One region of the Morganella sp. BCCO 40_0007 genome, then DNA from elsewhere that is predicted to be linked to it. Evidence: predicted binding sites of a transcription regulator. Region 1 holds the regulator's gene; each other region holds the start of a gene.
What was found. Region 1 encodes LexA, which represses DNA repair genes until DNA is damaged. Its sites were predicted from a motif close to TNCTGTATGTACATACAGNA; they were not measured.
Positions count from the first base shown of each region.

Region 2: the regulator LexA is predicted to act here: its motif matches at 3,750-3,769, upstream of sulA (SOS-induced cell division inhibitor SulA).
Region 3: the regulator LexA is predicted to act here: its motif matches at 3,295-3,314, upstream of R5268_RS03020 (DNA translocase FtsK 4TM domain-containing protein).

Region 1 covers NZ_JAVBIN010000016.1:18,706-25,453, reverse strand. Annotated here, with positions in the region: gene R5268_RS17795 (autotransporter domain-containing protein) at 1-1,317, shown strand, start outside; gene R5268_RS17790 (multidrug effflux MFS transporter) at 1,374-2,555, opposite strand; gene R5268_RS17785 (helix-turn-helix domain-containing protein) at 3,284-3,526, shown strand; gene R5268_RS17780 (helix-turn-helix domain-containing protein) at 3,582-3,932, shown strand; gene R5268_RS17775 (YbaK/EbsC family protein) at 3,976-4,446, opposite strand; gene zur (zinc uptake transcriptional repressor Zur) at 4,623-5,141, shown strand; gene lexA (transcriptional repressor LexA) at 5,221-5,835, opposite strand; gene R5268_RS17760 (diacylglycerol kinase) at 5,953-6,324, opposite strand; gene plsB (glycerol-3-phosphate 1-O-acyltransferase PlsB) at 6,463-6,748, shown strand, end outside.
Region 2 covers NZ_JAVBIN010000002.1:136,304-143,051, forward strand. Annotated here, with positions in the region: gene helD (DNA helicase IV) at 1-536, opposite strand, end outside; gene yccS (YccS family putative transporter) at 692-2,908, shown strand; gene R5268_RS02730 (TfoX/Sxy family DNA transformation protein) at 2,953-3,564, opposite strand; gene sulA (SOS-induced cell division inhibitor SulA) at 3,789-4,295, shown strand; gene ompA (porin OmpA) at 4,646-5,722, shown strand; gene matP (macrodomain Ter protein MatP) at 5,798-6,256, opposite strand; gene R5268_RS02750 (Lon protease family protein) at 6,518-6,748, shown strand, end outside.
Region 3 covers NZ_JAVBIN010000002.1:213,699-220,446, forward strand. Annotated here, with positions in the region: gene R5268_RS03020 (DNA translocase FtsK 4TM domain-containing protein) at 1-3,221, opposite strand, end outside; gene lrp (leucine-responsive transcriptional regulator Lrp) at 3,359-3,853, opposite strand; gene trxB (thioredoxin-disulfide reductase) at 4,413-5,369, shown strand; gene cydD (heme ABC transporter permease/ATP-binding protein CydD) at 5,474-6,748, shown strand, end outside.

The DNA of each region.
Region 1 (6,748 bases):
GACGGAAAAGTGATTGCAGGAGCGGCAGATACCGATAACCGTTCACGCCAGGCCTACCGGTTCAGTGAGAATGACACGAAAATGATCTCACTCGGGACATTACGCAGCGATAACAGCGGTGATTCTGATGCACTTGCGATATCACCTGACGGCCGTATCGTCGTCGGTAAAGCCGAAACAGATAATGGTGATGAACAAGCCTTCGTGCATTATCAGGGCGATCAGAAAATGACCGGTCTCGGCACATTGCGCTCAGATAATACCGGCCGTTCTGAAGCAAACCGGGTATCTGCTGACGGCAAAGTGATTGCCGGTATTGCGCAGTCTGATACCGAATTCCGGCGGGCGGTTTTATGGGTCCGCGATAAGGTTACAGAAGAAGAAGTTATTATAGACGAAGGTAAGACCGGAGATGCCATTGCGGAAACGGGTAAAACCGCATTTTCTGTATTAGACCTGTATCAGAGCGCATTATATTCCCTGTCAGAAAGCCGCTGTCAGATTGGCGATAGTAATTATTGCGTCGGGGCATTTTCACAGTTTGATAATGTCCGCAGTAATCACCGGGTTGCCACCGGGTTATTTGGTGCTTTCCGCTTCCCGGCAGAAAACTGGATCGCGGGTGCTTCACTGAACTTCGCCAATAATACCCGCCTGACCGACGGATATGATACCCGCGGCAGTAATAACCCGGGCGTGGGCGCTTATATCCGCTATCAGAAAAACAAAGATAATAGCGGGTTCGGTACAGAGTTATCCGGTGCATTCTTAAATCAGGATGTCACCATTACCCGTAATCATCTGAAAAATACAGAAGCCGGCCGCGGTGATTCATCAATAAAAGCCTATCGCTTTAAAGCTGCCGTTAATTATGGTGTTAATCTCAGTGAAACAACACAGCTGATTCCGAATGCCGCAATCAGTCACCATAATGTAACCCGTGACGGCTATACCGAAAACAGCAATACCAATCTGGCTGCAACATATGGCCGGATGGGAAATAAAAGTACCGATTTACGTACCGGTATCGATATACGGCAGGCTTTGACACCGGATATTTATCTCTATGGCGGTGCCGGAATTGATATTAACCTCAGTAATCAGCGTGATGCATTTACCAGCCGGGTAAATTACCTCGGGACTTATGCATTTGATAACGGCGATTCACGCAATGTGAAACCGTATGCTTATGCTTATGCTGAAGTTAATGTGAATGTGACGGCAAACTCTGCAATAGGTATAAATATCGGCTGGCATCAGACAGATTATACTAATGACGCAGCTCAGGCTGGTCTGAATTATTCTTATCATTGGTAAAACGAAAAAATACTCCCCGGAAGACTGTTCCGGGGAATATTGGCCGGGGACTGATGTTATGAATCGTGACTCTCGTTTTTACTCACCCGGTACGCATTCCATGCCAGCAGGGCACCGCACAGCATAGTGACGGCAAGCGCTGTTTTCGGTGGCAGCGGAGATGCGATAGCAACCAGCGTCAGCACCGCACCACCCGCCATCTGCATAAAACCGACCAGTGAAGAGGCGACACCGGCATTATCAGAATAAGGTTCCAGAGCATAACTGGTAGCCGGACCCATAATAAATGCCAGCCCTGCGCAGGCCGCGGCCACCGGCAGCATGTAAATCAGCCAGTGACTCTGTATTTGTGCGGAGAACAGCACCGGGCTCAGTGCCAGAGCAGCACACCCCAGAGCCATCAGAACGCCGCCGGATACCAGACAAACCGGACGCCCGGCTTTACGTATCACCCGGTTGGCGATCATACTGATCCCCATGATCCAGAAGCCGTTAGCGCCGAACACAACCGAAAACTGCAACGGGCTGAGTGCCGCATCCCCCATCAGCACCGCCGGTGCAAGCGAGACATAGGTTAATACCATCCCCATCGTCCCGGCATTCACCAGTGAAAATATTAAAAACCGCTTATTAAATAATACGGAAGCAAGGCTCTTCAGCGGATTAGCTTTATGCTGCAAACTGCCTTCGGGCCGGGTTTCCGGCAGATATTTTGCCGTCAGAATCAGCAGAATAAAGGCATAGAGAGCCAGAAAACCAAAAGGAACCCGCCAGCCGTAATACTCCGCCATAATACCGCCCAGCAGTGGCGCCAGCGCCGGTACAATATTCAGGGTGCCGTTTAAAAAGCCAAATGCACGCGCTGCTTCATTGCCGTTAAAGCAGTCCCGGACACAGGTAAACGCCACCACCGAGGTACAGCAGACCCCCGCCCCCTGGATTAACCGGGAAGCAATAAACATCGCCGGAGTAACGGCAAATGCCGCGGTCAGGGAACCGGCGATATACAATACCATCCCCGCCATCGCCATCGGTCTGCGGCCGAATTTATCCGCAAGATAACCGGAAATCAGCTGACCCGCACCTAATATAAGGATAAACAACGAGATAGTTGACTGAATCAATGACTCACTGCTGCCCAGCCCTTTTGCAATAGCCGGAATAGCCGGTAAATAAAGATCAATACCCAACGGCCCTAATAACACAATAACTAACAACAAAAACAATAAATTCCGCATATCGTTGAACTTCACTCATCATCTTCCGACAGCAAAAAATACACGTTATTGTTGTTTTTTACAACTACCATCAATAACTAACCCCGTGAATTAAAAGAAAAATAATGTTATATATTTCGTTATACAATGAAATTATAATCAAACGTCATTTTATTATTAAATAAGGCGGTCAGTAACCCGGACGTTACTTATTTTATAAGTAAATATAAAATTACACATTAATACAATTACTGACAAGAATTACCAGCCTGATTTATGTATTTTACAGAAACATTCAGATATTTTTGTCTTTTTCTTTTCTCATAATGCCGTCCGGGAATTTAACAAACTATCACCTGCAATGTTGTAAGACCGCAATCACACTTACGCCCTGTCTGCCATTCCGCCAAAGTATGAAAAGGCAGTTAATTTAACCATTTTCAACTCAAAACCAGCATCAATATCTTTATATTAGGTATAATCCCGACTAAATATCAGAATATTCCCCTTACTCATCATTCATGTAAGATGTTAAAAACCGGGTATTCTTTATAACAATATGAAATAGCTGAGGTTATCGTGCTTCCATATCGTATTTTCGTTCTTATTGTTTCGTGTTTGTTGATTTTTTGTATCTATTACATATTAAAAGGGTATCGATTATACTTTTTAAAGAAACCATTTGAGGAAACAAATACGTCAAGTTAAATTTCAATATTATTAATGACAACCATTTATCTTCATAATTTATGACAATATATGATAAATATGAGTTGGCAATGTTTATTGGCGGCAGAATAAAATGTCAGAGGCTAAAAAACTGTCTGACAGGTAAAGAGCTTTCAATAAAAATTAATATCTCACAACAGCAATTATCCCGCTATGAAACGGGAGCGAGCTTAATTCCTCTGGATAAACTATTAATGCTCGCGGACATACTGAATATTAATGTTAATTATTTTTTTGATGAAATTGGTTGTGATGAAGAATAAATTTTAATTTGACAAACATTAATATGTTATTGTTTAACCAGACTGACAGATGATAATGAGCAATAAAACAGATAGTAACCTGAACACCAGCATTAACGAAATGTACAAGATCATCGGCGGGCAAATCCGGAAAATACGCAGGATCACCGGTGTCACATCGACAGAACTGGGTAACCTGATTGGTGTATCACAACAGCAAATCTCCCGCTATGAAATCGGCAGCACTAAAATTTCACTGGAAATCATACTGAGGATCTCTCAGGTCTTCGGTGTCTCACCTTATTACTTTATAGAAGACAGCCTGCTTTTCTTTACCCGCCACCATCTGCCTGATGAGAACGGGCACACCGGCAGTACCGACGCCGGTGTGAATACAGAACCGGATTTCCGTCCGCCTGAACACTGACATGATGCAGCGCCGCTGATGTGGCGCTGCATGCCGGTCTGGTTTATACCGGCAGCGTCGTGACATCCAGCCACTGCGCGTTTGTCAGCTCCGCCAGCCGCTCGGGTGTCAGCCGGACAGCAGAATTAGCCGAACCCGCAGCCGGTAATACCGTGTCATACTCACGAAGTGAATGATCCGCATAAACCGTCAGTGGTACAGATAACCCGAACGGACAGACGCCGCCGACCGGATGGCCGGTAAAGTGCATCACCTCTTCCGCATTCAGCATTTTGGCCTTACAGCCGAATTGTGTTTTGAATTTTTTATTATCCAGCCGGGCATCCCCCGCCATTACAATCAGAATAGCGTTATCATCCGTCAGCTTAAAAGACAGTGTTTTACAGATCTGGCCGGGGCGGACACCGTGAACTTCCGCAGCCTGGGTGACCGTCGCGGTCGGCTGTGCAGTTTCAATAATCGTGACATCCGGGGCATGCGTGCCAAACCAGGCACGAACCGTTTCGATACTCATTCAGGACTCCGTTTTATTATCATGTGCTCTTTATGTGTTCGCACCAACAATTCACCATAATTTGCCCTGAATTGGCACCCCTTTTTTGACAAAATAGCGCGGATAACAGTTATTCTGCCGGAATTCATGTTAGAGTGGGCTGTTCATATATTTATTGATTAGCGGAAGGTGATGTCATGCAACCTGTTGATATTCAAACTGTATTAAAAAAAGCAGAGGCGCTGTGTCTGTCACGCAGTGTACGCATGACTTCTCAGCGAAAATCCATTCTGCAACTGATTGCCGGTCAGCCCGGTGCTATCAGCGCTTATGAACTGCTGGATCTGCTGCGCGAAACAGAACCACAGGCAAAACCGCCGACAATCTACCGCGGTCTGGAGTTTCTGCTGGAGCAGGGGTTTATTCATAAAATTGAGTCCACAAACAGCTTTGTGATGTGCCCGCATTTTGATAAACCCAGCCATACTTCCGTACTGTTTATCTGCGATCGCTGTAATAGTGTGACAGAGCGGGATGGTGAGGCGATTGATTCACAAATCAGTCAGCTGGCGGATGCCGCACAGTTTCATATCCGCCACAGTGTGATTGAGGCACACGGGTACTGCCGTCCTTGTTATGATATCGAATCCTGTACCCGCAGAGATAAATGTCTGCATGACCATAAACATGATGAGCCGCGCAAACGCGGGCGCTGAAAAACAAAAACCACAGTAACCGTCTCCGGTATACTGTGGTTTTTAAGCGGATACCGTTTTCAGACGGATATCCCGGAAATCAGTGCCAGTCGTTATTACGGATCACACCCACCGCCAGACCTTCGACAGTAAAGTTTTGTTCCCGTAAATCCACCACGATCGGGCTGAATTCCTCGTTTTCAGCATGCAGCTCAATCTTGCTGCCCACTTTCTTAAACCGTTTGACCGTGACTTCATCTTCAATACGGGCAACCACCACCTGGCCGTTATGTACGTCCTGGGTTTTATGCACCGCAAGTAAGTCACCGTCCATAATACCGATATCTTTCATTGACATACCATTTACCCGCAGCAGAAAATCTGCGCTGGGTTTAAACAGCATCGGGTCAACCCGGTAATGACTTTCGATATGTTCCTGTGCTAATAAAGGCTCACCCGCAGCCACACGGCCGATTAATGGTAAACCTTCATCCTCTTCTTCTTCCAGAAGCAGACGGATGCCCCGGGATGCCCCGGAAACAATCTCAATGACGCCTTTACGCGCCAGGGCTTTCAGATGCTCTTCCGCCGCATTCGGAGAACGAAAACCCAGGCGTGCCGCAATTTCTGCACGCGTCGGTGGCATGCCCGTCTGCGAAATATGGTCACGAACAAGGTCATAGACCTGTTGCTGCCGTGCCGTCAGTGCTTTCATTTCGCCCCCTGTTTGTTTATACAGTCAGACTGTGAGTATATACAGGTATTCCGGGATTGGAAACCACAACATGAGGAAAATACGTGTTACGCCGCAGGTTTCACAAAAAATCGTCTATCAGAGGCGGGAGAACCAGCTGACAAACAGCATAATCCAGATAAACAGCCCCAGTAATGTGGCAACCAGTACCGCCGCGGAGCCCATATCTTTCGCGCGCCCGGACAGTTCGTGATATTCCGTGCCGATGCGGTCAACCACCGCCTCAATCGCGCTGTTGATGAGTTCAATGACCACCACCAGCACCACCGAACCGATCAGCAGAACCCGCTCAACCGCCGTAAAAGAGAAAGCAAACGCAATAATGACGGCCGGGATCAGCGTCAGTAACTCCTGGCGGATAGCTGCTTCATTTTTCCATGCTGCTGTGAGTCCCTTTTTTGAATAACCTGCCGCTTTAATTAATCGTGTAAATCCGGTATTTTTCTTCATTTCCGTCACTGTTAATAATCTGATTATCTGGCTGACTGCCGCCGTTTTTCCGTGATTTTATTGCTGACGCAACACAGATCTGGCTTCGCCTTTCTGGTATGCTGAAGACGAATTGTCAACAAGAGGCTTCATACATTTATGTCACTTTGGCGTAAAATATACTATAACGTATTGAATTTACCATTAAAACTATTGGTAAAAAGCAAGCCGATCCCGACGGATCCGGTCAGTGAACTGGGGCTGGATACACAACGTCCGACACTCTATGTTCTTCCTTATCACTCTAAGGCGGATCTGCTGACACTGCGCCGCCAGTGTCTCGCACAGGGAATGCCTGACCCGCTGGAAGATAATGTCATCGGTAATACCACATTACCGGGCTATGTCTTTATTGATGACGGCCCGCGGGTGTTCAGTTATTACT
Region 2 (6,748 bases), on a different contig from region 1:
TCTGTCCATTCCCGGTTACGCTGACGGCGTTTTTCATCTGTATGAGTGAGCCAGTCCAGACAAAACTGATATGACGGCGCGCAGTTATCAAAACCGGTCAGACGGGCACGGGGCAGCGGCAGTGCCGCAAAGGTACGCAGAATACTGTCATGCAGTTTCTGACTTTCCGGCTGTGTCAGCCAGCGATCGGCCTGAATAACCGCGTTAATTTCACTGACCTGTTTATCCAGCACGCCTGCGCTGACCACACTCATTTCGTCACTCCAGCGCGACCAGATATCAGTAACATACTGATAAAACGCCTGAGTTTCCTGCCACTGAGTACCATGCAGACGCACAACCTGCTCATCCGGCAGTTCAAACTCCAGTTCACCCCAGACAATGCCGCGTTTACATTGGATATTGATTAACTCATTGAAAGGAATAACATACCGGTGTTTTGCCCCGCTGACTTCGATACCTGCGTTGAGTAACCGCACGCGGTTGTAAGGATGCCGGGCCAGTGTCTGCCCCATTTGTGTTGATTTTAATTCCATGTGTTCCGCACCGTTACAAGATTGAAATCAATATGTGATAAAACCAGATGTGGTAAAACGTATGCCAGCGCCATACCATTGCCATATTACAGTAAAGATGTCATTAGTTTACTGCCAAATTCCCGTTAAGGGTATTCTGACTCATTGAGGTTATTGTGCTTGCAGCGTTTTCCGGCTTCAGCCGGTATATTTATAACAGTAATTTTCTTTACTATTTCCGCATTCTGATTGCGCTGACCGGTACCACTCTGGTGCCGTGGCTGCTGCACATGCCGCCGAAAGTCACTATCGCCCTGACGCTCGGGATGGTGGCCGCCGCACTGACAGACCTCGATGACCGGCTTGCCGGACGCCTGCGTAATCTGTTTATCACGCTGATCTCTTTCTTTGTCGCCTCTGCGTCAATTGAACTGCTGTATGACCACCATCTCCTGTTTATGGCCGGGCTGGCCGTATCAACCAGCGGGTTTATTCTGCTGGGAGCGCTCGGTCAGCGTTACGCCACCATTGCTTTCGGGGCACTGCTGATCGCCATTTACACGATGCTGGGAAAAAACCTGTTTGATGACTGGTATCAGCAACCGCTGTTACTGCTGACAGGGGCGGTCTGGTACAACCTGCTGACCCTGACCGGGCATCTGTTTTTTCCTGTCCGCCCCCTTCAGGATAACCTTGCCCGCTATTATATGCAGCTCTCCGGCTATCTGGAGGCAAAAGCCAACCTGTTTGATCCGGATATCGAAGAAGATTATCAGCAATCTGTTTTTGAACTGGCCATGGCAAACAGTGCGCTGACCGACGCCATGCATCAGGCGAAAACCACGCTGTTCTCCCGTCTCAAAGGCGATCGCGGGCAGCGCAGTACCCGCCATGCGCTTCATTATTACTTTGTCGCCCAGGATATTCATGAGCGGGCGAGTTCATCCCATATCCAGTATCAGAATTTAAGTAACGAACTGCGCTACAGCGATATCATGTTCCGTTTCCAGCGGCTGATGACAATGCAGGGACATGCCTGCGCCGCGGTGGCACAGGCCATTTTGCAGCGCCGAAAATATCATCATAATCCGCGCTTTGAACGGACGTTCTCTTATCTGGAAAACTCCCTGAATCTGCTGGAACAGCAAAAACCCGGCAACAGCAGTGTCATGGCACTGCGCCATCTGCTGACCAACCTGCGCGGGGTCGATTCCCAGCTGAAAGGTCTGACTGCGGAGCAGACTCAGTTGCCGGCTGAAAAGATGCAGGAAGATGCCCGGCTGTCCAACGAAAACTTACAGGGACTGCGTGATATCTGGGCACGTGTCCGGCAGAACCTGACACCGCGTTCAGCCCTGTTCCGCCACGCCATCCGGATGTCACTGCTGCTGTGTGCCGGTTACGCTATCATTCTGACCTTTGATTTAACCCGCGGTTATTGGATTATGCTGACCAGTCTGTTTGTCTGCCAGCCTAACTACAGCGCCACACGACGCCGCCTGATGCTGCGTATCACCGGGACACTGGCGGGGATACTGATCGGCCTGCCGGTCATGTATTTTGTGCCTTCTTATGAAGGACAGCTTATTCTGATGGTACTGTCCGGACTGATGTTCTTTGTGTTCCGTACCAGTCAGTATGCCCAGGCAACGATATTTATCACCCTGCTGGTGCTGTTCAGTTTCAACCTGCTGGGCGAGGGGTTTGATATCGCGATTCACCGCATTATTGATACCATAATCGGTTGCGGGCTCGCCTGGTTTGCGGTCAGTTATATCTGGCCGGACTGGAAATACCGTCAGCTCCCGCTGGTCATTGACCGTACCATGCAGGCAAACGGCCGCTATCTGGAACAAATACTGCAACAGTATTACAACGGCAAAAGTGACAGCCTGGAATACCGGGTTGCCCGCCGCGATGCGCATATCAGCGACGGGGAATTTGCCTCTGTTGTGGCCAATATATCCTCAGAGCCGAGCAGCTACCGCACATCACAGGATGAAGCATTCCGCCTGCTCTGCCTGAACCATACGCTGCTCAGTTATATTTCCGCTCTCGGTGCCCACCGGACCAAACTCACGGATGACACTATTCTGCGTCTGCTGAACGACGCCATCCGTTATATCGAGACAGCTCTGCAAAAAGGACACCGGGAAGAGTTGCGGATTCAGGCGATTGCGGATGCACTGGCACAGCGTCTGGATAAATGTACCGGTGATAACCACAGTACCGAGCAGTTGGTACTGGAACAAATCCGTCTGTTACTCGGTCTGACACCGGACATTACCGGGCTTATCCGGCAGATAAATGACAAAGAGCAAGCTCTGCCGCCGGCCACCGGACGGTTCCGCCGCAAAAAAAACATTGCGGCGGATGATACGCAGAACGGATAATCCCGGCCCGGGGACGGTAACATTCCCCGGGATGGCCATACCGGTTAATTCAGCCTGCCGTGCCAGTGGATAAGATCCTCACGCAGTGCCTTCGGCAATACTGCACTGTGACACCCCTCAATCGCCCCCGCGATGGCGAACAGTAATTTCAGCTCATTCTGCGGCCGGGCTTTGACCTTCAGGAAACTGGCTTTGGCCCCCAGCAGATAGAGATCATCCACCCGGCGGATACCCGCCTGCCACAAGCGGCGTTCCAGGGCCCTGTCCACATTAGGCAGATCTTTAATCCGTGACGGCAACTGCTGCCGTGACTGTGCATGCGCCCGGGCATGCAGGTAGGTCTGGTAAAAAAGGAACTCACACTGCTGGGGACACTGCCATACCGCATCCGGTACACGGTAATAATTAATCCGCATCGGCAGGATCCGCTTGGGATAAGTGAACCGGTCGCTCAGATCCAGCCGGCAGAATAATTCCCGGGTGGCTTCTGTACTTTTCAGCCAGAGCTGGCTGTTGGCTATCAGCGCGAAAGTGACCCGGTCGATGGATAATCCCATACACCCGAATTGTGATTTCAGACGTATACGGCCGAACGGTTGTGTGCTGTGTTGAAGACGATCAAACTGAACATCTGACAATTTCAAATAATCCTTCATATTATCAGTCCTTTGAAAGCAGGTTAAACGTATCGTTGTGTCATTCCCTGACTGAGCTCAGCTGTCGCCACAAAATAAGGAATGTTTCCCCGATTGCCAACGATAAATTCGTATTTGTGTCCGGCAAACCTGAATTTTGCGAGTTGTATGGAAAAAATTTACTTGATCTGAGCGAAATTGGATTATACTGTATACATATACAGTATCACTATGTGAGGTTAACTATGCGCCAGCAGGCAACCCGGGAATACTTCCCTGTAACACCGGCATCCGTGTCACCCGCTCCTGCGGGGGAAAGCCGTCAGGACGGAATGGTCAGCGAACTGGTTTATCGCAATAATGATATCGTTCTGACTCATATTCTGCTTCCTTTATTACGTCAGCTTGCCGGGGAATCCCGCTGGCTGTTATGGCTCTCACCGGGGGCAAAACTTAACCGCAGCTGGTTATCCCAGAACCATCTGCCGGGTGATAAAGTAATGCAGTTGTCCCGTATTCAGGAAATCAACAGTGTTGCCGCAATGGAGAAAGCACTGGCCAGCGGTAATTACAGTGTGGTTCTGGGCTGGCTGCCGGTGCTGACTGAGCAGGAAAATATCCGGTTACAGCGCGCTGCGGAACAGGGCAGTTGTCTCGGCTTTATTATGCGTCCCCGGGAATGGCATCATGCGAATACCCCTGTCGCACGACAACTGAATACCTTACAAATTCATTCTTTCCCTTATCATTGAGGAAAATTAAGAATATTCTCAGTCTTTTTTACAAGCCCGTATCATTTGCTCTGCTTCATTAATAAAATTGCACTATTTCAACGCGTTAAGTCAAATATCCAAAGAAATTGACTATTTTGTATGTTTATGAATCAGTACAGTTTTTTACATTTTTTTAGTCGAATTCTGCCGGACAGGCTTGTAACTTTTAAAGTTCGCTGTAGACTTTACACCGTTAAGGTAGTGCTTAAAATTCCCTGTTGGGAGCTATTTGCTAAATAGTGCACATAATCCCTGACTATTTTTAAAAACCAAAGGCAAAAATAAGGCTATTTAAGCCAGAGCCAATTTGGATGATAACGAGGCGTAAAATGAAAAAGACAGCTATCGCAGTAGCAGTGGCAGTGGCAGCTTTCGCAAGCGTTGCGCAGGCAGCTCCAAAAGACAATACCTGGTATGCCGGTGGTAAATTAGGTTGGTCCCAGTATCAGAATACCGGTACCGGTAACGTTTTCGGTGGTGAAAACTTAGGTAATACTGGTCCTACTCATAAAGATCAGCTCGGCGCTGGTGCATATGTTGGTTTCCAGCATAACCAGTACATGGGCTTTGAATTAGGTTATGACTGGTTAGGTCGTATGCCTTACAAAGGCGACGGTAACAACGGCGCATTCAAAGCACAGGGTGTTCAGCTGACTACCAAACTGAGCTATCCGGTAATGGATGACTTAGACGTTTATACCCGTCTGGGTGCAATGGTATGGCGCGCAGATGCAACAGCATCTCACAACGGTGTTCGTTATAAAGACAACGATACCGGTGTTTCCCCGCTGTTCGCACTGGGTACTGAGTATGCAATCACCCGTGATATCGCAGCTCGTTTAGAGTATCAGTGGATCAACAACATCGGTGATGTTGAATCAACTATGGCACGTCCGGATAACGGCATGCTGAGCGTTGGTGTTGCTTACCGTTTCGGCCAGGATGAAGTTGCTGCACCAGTTGCAGAACCAGCTCCGGTTGTTGCACCAGTTGTTGAGAACAAACGTTTCACCCTGCGTTCAGACGTTCTGTTCAACTTCAACAAATCTACTCTGAAAGCTGAAGGTCAGGAAGCTCTGAACCAGCTGTTCAACGAACTGGCGTCAATCGATCCGACTCAGGGCAACGTCCTGGTTATCGGTTACACTGACCGCATCGGTTCACAGAACTACAACCTGCCACTGTCTCAGAAACGTGCACAGAGCGTTGTAGATTACCTGGTAGCTAAAGGCATCCCTGCCGGCAGCATCCGTGCAGAAGGCCGCGGTAAAGAAGATCCTGTCACTGGCAACAAATGTGACAACATCAAACAGCGCGCTGCTCTGATCGAATGTCTGGCACCAGACCGTCGTGTTGAAATCGAAATCCAGGGTGTAACTGAACAAGTTTCTCAGCCTGCTCAGTAAGTTCTGATTCGGTTGCATGATGCGATTCGTTTGCACAATGCAATGAATTATATAAACCCCATCTCCGGATGGGGTTTATTTTTTGTCCGTTCCCAGCAGGCTTTGCAAATCTTCTTTCAGCGATGTCATCTTCGTCGCGTACTTTTCTTTGCGCTCCGCATCTTCCAGTAACTGCACAATCGTTTCCGACAGCGTACTGCCCCGCCGCTGTGATAAGGCAGACAACCGCTGCCAGACCAGAAATTCCAGATCAACCGATTTTTTACGGGTATGCTGCTGTTCAGCATTAAAATGACGCTTGCGCCGCGCACGGATAGTCTGGCTCATTCTGTTCACCAGTGCCGGAGACATATGCTTTTGTATCCAGCCGGTGACTTTCGCCGGATGTGATTCCAGTTTCAGTAACTGCGCCACCACCTCCTCTTCCCGGCTTTTTTCCGTATAACGGGTAATCGCTTCACCTTCACGGTATTTTTTGACCAGATAAGCCCACTTCCAGCCACATTCAAGATTCTCTAGTTGCTGATATTTCATGATTTTTCTCGGTGACAGGGTAACACTGACATAAGCATAGCAATATTCCCTGTAAAAAACCGCCCCCCGGCACAATTCTTTCCTGTCAGCACGGGTAAAAATAAACGCCGCGAGGATAGCTATCCGGCCTGCTTACGCGCTACAATGTCCCGCTATTTTCGTTACTATTCAAAGGCGGTGCTGATAACCGCACACTGCGGAGAGCACCAGATCCTGCCGCAACAATTAAATCCGACATTATCAAAAAGCAGACAATACCGAGTGAATATTAAACAGTTGACCTGGCAGGCATTACTGCCTGATGAAAACAGTTACCGCACCCTCCTGGAAACCGCATCTGAACTGCCTGCCCGGCAGGCGGATATCGTGCAGCCGCGCTTACAGGAAAGTTTGTCACTTTTCAGTCATCCGGCGGCAAAACGCCGTTTTATGCTGGTGAAAAGTGACGAAAGTGAGTGCTATCTGGATACGATAGCGCAGTTACTGCCGCCG
Region 3 (6,748 bases), on a different contig from region 1:
TGCGGCAGATAGAGCATATCCCCGTTCCCCAGCAGCGATTCCGCACCGCCCTGGTCGAGGATAGTCCGGGAGTCAATCTTACTGGATACGGTAAAGGCGATACGGGTCGGGATGTTGGCTTTAATCAGACCGGTGATCACATCCACAGACGGACGCTGTGTCGCCAGCACCAGGTGGATACCTGCTGCACGAGCTTTCTGCGCCAGACGGGCAATGTGTTCTTCCACTTTTTTACCGGCGGTCATCATCAGGTCAGCAAATTCATCCACCATGACCACGATATACGGCTCTTTTTTCAGAACCGGATGTGTCATTTCCATGCTGTCTGTCGGTTTCCAGAACGGGTCCGGAATCGGTCGTCCCATGGATTCCGCCATCAGAATTTTTTCGTTATAACCCGCGAGGTTACGTACCCCGAGCGCTGACATCAGTTTATAGCGTCGCTCCATTTCCGCCACACACCAGCCGAGGGCATTGGCGGCGTCTTTCATGTCGGTTACCACCTGGGTCAGCAGGTGCGGAATGCCTTCATAAACAGAGAGTTCCAGCATTTTCGGGTCGATCATGATAAAGCGGACGTCTTCCGGTTTCGCTTTATACAGAATACTGATAATCATGGCGTTTACGCCGACTGATTTACCGGAGCCCGTTGTACCGGCAACCAGCAGATGCGGCATTTTACCCAGATCTGCCACCACCGGCTGACCGGAGATATCTTTCCCCAGCACCACCGAGAGCGGCGACGGCGTGTCGCGGAACTCGTCACAATCCAGCACTTCACGCAGATAGACGGTCTGACGTTTTTCGTTCGGCAGTTCCAGGCCCACATACGGTTTGCCCGGGATCACTTCCACCACACGAACCGCGACAGTGGAGAGTGAACGCGCCAGGTCACGGGACAGGTTAGAAATACGCGAGGCTTTCACGCCCGGCGCCAGATCCAGTTCAAAACGGGTGATCACCGGCCCCGGTTCATAACCGACCACGCGGGCTTTGATACGGAAGTCATTCAGACGCGCTTCAATCAGGCGTGCAGTCTGTTCCATAGCGAATTCATCCACCGGCTCAATGGTATCCGATGGTGAGGCCAGTAAATCAAGAGACGGCATCGGCGTGGTGGATTTCGGCAGTGGCTGATCATTGCGGACCAGGAACGGATGGAACAGGCTCTCTTCCATCTGTTTTTGTAACTGTGTTTCCTGTGAACTGACCGGTGCCGGATTCTGCTGCGGTGCGGCAACAGGCTCAGCGCTCTGTACCGGCGTCTGTGGTGCCTGATAAACCGGAGCCGGTTCAGCCACAGGCGCGGTGACCGGTGTCGGGATAAACAGCGGCTCTGCCGGTTCCGGGTCGACCAGATCGTCCACCGGGGAGAATGCCTTCAGTTCGGCCAGATCTGATAAAATCGCATCAGCCTGCCCGCTGTAACGTTGTTGCTGCATCTGCATAAACTGAGCCTGAAGGCGCTCAGATTCCTGCTCGTCTTCATCGTCTTCTGCTGCCACAGTGCGGACATCCGCCACCGGTGAGACAGAGGCAAAGGAGTGATGATTAACCGGAGTCTGATAGGCGGACGACGCAGGGATAAAGGCAGAGGAGGTCCCCGCGGTGACTTCCGGGGCAGTTACTGCCTGCTCCGGCTCTGCTGCCGGCGACATATCCGCATCATCATCACCATAGCGGCTGCGCTGCTGCGTCATAAACTCATCACGCAGACGCGCCTGCAATACGTCGTCTTCATCCGGCTCTGTCTGTGCTGCCGGTTGCTCCGGCTGATGCTGCTGCGCAAATTCATCCTGCTCACGGCGCAGACGCTCAAGTTCCGCATCACGCTGAGACGGAATACGGATGCCGTAAAGTTCACGCCGGGTCGGAAGACGCACCGGGTTCGGACGCGGCAGTTCAGGGCCAAGCCCCTGTTTGACCTGTGCCGCACCAAAAGCTGCCGCTGCGGCAGCCGCCGCGCTGCTGTTATCATCCAAATCCGCAGAACCGGGTAAACCGAACGTAAAGACCGGTTCAGTGCGGCCGCTTTCTGCATACGGGTTTTCCCATTGCGGCGGTGCCGGTTCAGGTTCAGGCTGAACATCCGGCACGTGAATCGGCGTATTCGGATCAAACGTTGTCCGGTAAGCGTCCGGAACATCAAAACGGTAGTGTTCAGCGTCATCCGCAGCAGACTCAGTGTGTTCCTGTCTTTCAGGTTCCGCTGTTGCCGGTTCCTGTGCGGGGATATGCTGCACCGCGGGCACCACCGGTTCAGCCACGGTTTCCGGGAATGCAGAAACAGGATGTTCCGGTGTCAGCAGCGGGTCTGTGTTTTCAGCGGGATCATCATAATGAGTCTGCTTAGCCAGTTCCGCCGCATTCGGCGCGGAAAATAACACATCATCCTCATCATCGTATTCACGGTACTGTGCGGTCTGAGTCTGTGCATCACTGTCAGGCGCAACGGCAGTCAGTGCCGCAGCGGCAGCAGCTGTTTGCGGTATGCTGCTGTGCGTTTTTTGCTCATCAGCGTCTTCGTCATCATCGTATTCGTCATCATCCTCATATTCACGGTCGTCGTAATATTGATCGTCATACTGGTCGTCATAACGGTCACGGGAATGATTGGTGAGGAAGGTAATCGGTGAAAGAACGGCCGCGCCGGTTTTTTCGGCGATAGTGATCCACGACCAGCCGGTCAGCAGCATCAGGCCAACCGCCCACAAACTGAGCAGCGCGAGTGTCGCGCCGAGTGCATTAAACCACGGCATCAGCGCCGAACTGAATAAACTGCCTATCACCCCGCCCGCAGCAAAGTTCTGCATATCATCCACATTCAGGGAGGCGAGAGCACAGGATGAGAGGATAAGGGTCAGTCCCCCGATGATACGCATCGAGAGTGAGAAAAAGTCTACGTAATCTTTATTTTCATTACTGCGGAAGGCCGACCAGCACCCCAGAATCATCAGCGGGGGAACGGTGTAAGCCAGTATGCCAAAGGCGGAAAAAAGAATATCCGCAAACCAGGCACCGATACTGCCTGCCAGATTTTTCACCGGCTCATGCCAGTTTGTCTGGGACCAGCTCGGGTCTGACGGATTAAACGATAAAAGGGCAACCAGCAGAAAGACGGCGCACAACCCGATCACAATAAGGACGGCTTCCAGCAACCGGCGGCCGCTGCTGATTTTTCTGAATTTAATGTGTTTGTCTTCTGTATATTCCTGGCTCATCTCATTTCCTGACGCAACGTCCGGTTTTTCCTGTCAGTAAAACGGAACAACGCTGAGGGTAGCTCAGCGTTGAAACTGTATGCATAAACAGGAGTGTACCTGATTTATCCCGTTTTGCACATGACGCAGGAAACAAATTAACGGGTCTTGATGACCAGACGGTTACTTTGTTTGACCTCTTCCATCACCACATAGGTGCGGGTGTCATTCACGCCCGGCAGACGCAGAAGAGTTTCACCCAGCAGTTTGCGGTAAGCGGACATGTCCGGCACACGAGTTTTCAACAGGTAGTCAAAATCACCGGAAACCAAGTGACATTCCTGAATCTCTTCCAGCTTCTGAACTGCAGTGTTGAATTGCTCAAAGACATCCGGAGCGCCGCGGTTAAGGGTAATCTCCACGAATACCAGCAGAGATGCATCCAGATAGTGCGGATTCAGCAGTGCGGTATACCCGGTGATAAAGCCCTGACGCTCTAAACGACGGACACGTTCCAGACACGGAGTCGGTGACAGACCCACACGTTTGGAGAGTTCGACGTTAGAGATACGGCCATCTTTCTGCAATTCGTTAAGAATATTCCTGTCGATTCTGTCAAGATCTTTACCCGGACGCTTTTTGTTATCAATCATCTCGTTATCTCTCTTATTTACTATTTTCCCACACCCATAACACTTCCCTTACCTGACAGAACAAAATCAGCATCGGAAAACATGTTTTCAGGCTAATCTTTGCATTTCTGATTATAAGAATACGCAACCGGCGCCAGTTTACCGGAACATTCAGATTATTATCGCTGTAGTCGTAAGCTGAAATTACCACGCTTCGTCATCAGGACAAACACATCGCCGGTGTAACAGGATGTATTAACCTGACGGATAAAAATCTCTTACACTGATGTTTTCGCAAATGCGCAGCCGATTGTCAAAGCAAATGAACAAAAATCAGAACAACCTGTTGAAGAAAATGGCAGAAAAACGTTTCGCTGACAAATACGGCGTGCTTTTGGTGTGATATTCAAACAACTTAGGAATCTTCTGAATAATCACTTTTTCGTACAATAACCTGAAAACCGACTCATTTCCGGCTCATTTCGATTTTGTGCTCTGCCGTTTTTATTCCTTTTTTTAACCCCCCGTTTCTCCTACAATCCTGTACACGCTTTTTTGCCATTTTGTTAATGAGGTGTTCATGAACGCAACCCGACACAGTAAATTAATTATTCTGGGTTCCGGCCCTGCCGGATATACCGCTGCCGTTTATGCGGCACGGGCGAATTTAAAGCCGGTGCTGATTACCGGGGTGGAAGTCGGCGGTCAGTTAACCACCACCACTGACGTGGAAAACTGGCCGGGAGACCCGGAAGGTCTGACCGGACCGGGCCTGATGGAACGTATGCAGGCGCATGCTGAAAAATTTGAGACTGAAATCATCAACGATTACATCACGGAAGTGGATTTCAGCAAACGCCCGTTTACCCTGACCGGGGAAAATACCTACACCTGTGACGCGCTGATTATCGCCACAGGCGCATCCGCCCGTTATATCGGCCTGCCGTCAGAAGAAGCCTTCAAAGGCCGTGGTGTGTCTGCCTGCGCCACCTGTGACGGCTTTTTCTACCGTAACCAGAAAGTGGCGGTTGTCGGCGGCGGTAACACCGCTGTGGAAGAGGCGCTGTATCTCTCCAATATCGCGTCAGAAGTGCATCTGATCCACCGCCGTGACAGCTTCCGCGCGGAAAAAATACTGTTCAGCCGTCTGATGGACAAAGTCCAGAACGGCAATATCGTTCTGCATACTGACCGCACACTGGATGAAGTGCTCGGTGACCAGATGGGCGTGACCGCTGTCCGTCTGCGTGATACCCAAAGTGATGCAACGGAAGAGCTGCCGGTGATGGGCTGCTTTATCGCTATCGGCCACAGCCCGAATACCGGTATTTTTGAAGGACATCTGGATCTGGAAAACGGCTATATCCGTGTTCAGTCCGGCACACACGGCAATGCCACTCAGACATCTGTGCCGGGTGTGTTTGCCGCCGGTGACGTGATGGATCATGTCTACCGCCAGGCGATTACCTCCGCGGGAACCGGGTGCATGGCCGCACTGGATGCCGAGCGCTATCTTGACAGCCTCGCTGACAAATAATCCAGCATTATCAGGGCGCTATATCTGTAGCGCCTTTTCGTGTACCATGGCATTATCCTGCTGATTTCAGCCAAATTTTTACTTATCACCTGCATACAGAAAAAATGGATAAATCAAGACAGTCAGAACTCGTCCGCTGGTTAAAGCATCAGGCGGCACCGGCACGGCGATGGTTGCGCCTCTCGATGTTGCTGGGTGTACTCAGCGGTTTACTGATTATCGGCCAGGCCTGGTGCCTCGCTGTTCTCCTTCAGTCCCTCATCATGGAGCATACGCCCCGCGAACAGCTCCTCACTCCGTTCACTGTACTAATCATACTGTTTATTGCCCGCGCGGTTGTCGCTGCGATCCGCGAACGGGTCGGTTTTATCTGCGGGCAGGTGGTGAGACGTGAAATCCGCCGTACTGTGCTGGATAAACTGGAACAACTCGGTCCGGTGCGGGTAAAAGGCAAACCGGCAGGCAGCTGGGCGACCATTATTCTCGAACAGATTGACGATATGCAGGATTACTATTCCCGCTATCTGCCCCAGATGACGCTGTCCGCCATCATTCCGCTGATGATTCTGATCACCCTGTTCCCGATCAACTGGGTTGCGGCGCTGATTCTGCTGGTAACGGCACCGCTGATCCCCGTCTTTATGGCACTGGTCGGCTTAGGAGCCGCCGATGCCAACCGCCGTAACTTCCTGGCACTGAGCCGTCTGAGCGGCGATTTTCTCGACCGTCTGCGCGGACTGGAAACGATCCGCTTTTTCCACCGCGGCCGTGAGGAAGTGAAACAGATTGATGATGCCACCGAAGATTTCCGTTCGCGCACCATGGAAGTGCTGCGCATGGCGTTCCTCTCCTCCGCCGTACTGGAGTTTTTCGCGGCGATCTCAATTGCGGTGGTCGCGGTCTATTTTGGTTTCTCCTACCTCGGCGAACTGAATTTCGGCAGTTACGGCGTGGGCGTCACGCTGTTTGCCGGGTTTATCGCCCTGATCCTGGCGCCGGAGTTTTTCCAGCCGCTGCGCGACCTCGGCACCTACTACCACGCCAAAGCACAAGCCGTCGGAGCCGCGGAATCGCTGGTAACCCTGCTATCTGCGGAGAATAATGCGGATGAATTACCGGGCACCGAACCGCTGGCACCGGCAGAGCAGATTTCTGTCACGGCAACCGATCTGGTGATTTTTGCCCCGTCCGGGGAAAAACTGGCCGGGCCGCTGACCTTCACCCTGAATGCCGGGCAGCGTATCGCGCTTGTCGGCCAGAGTGGTGCAGGAAAAAGCTCACTACTCAATCTGCTGCTCGGTTTTCTGCCGTATGAAGGCAGTATCCGGATTAATCAGCAGGAACTGCGTGACATCCGCCCGGAAAGCTGGCGGGCGCAA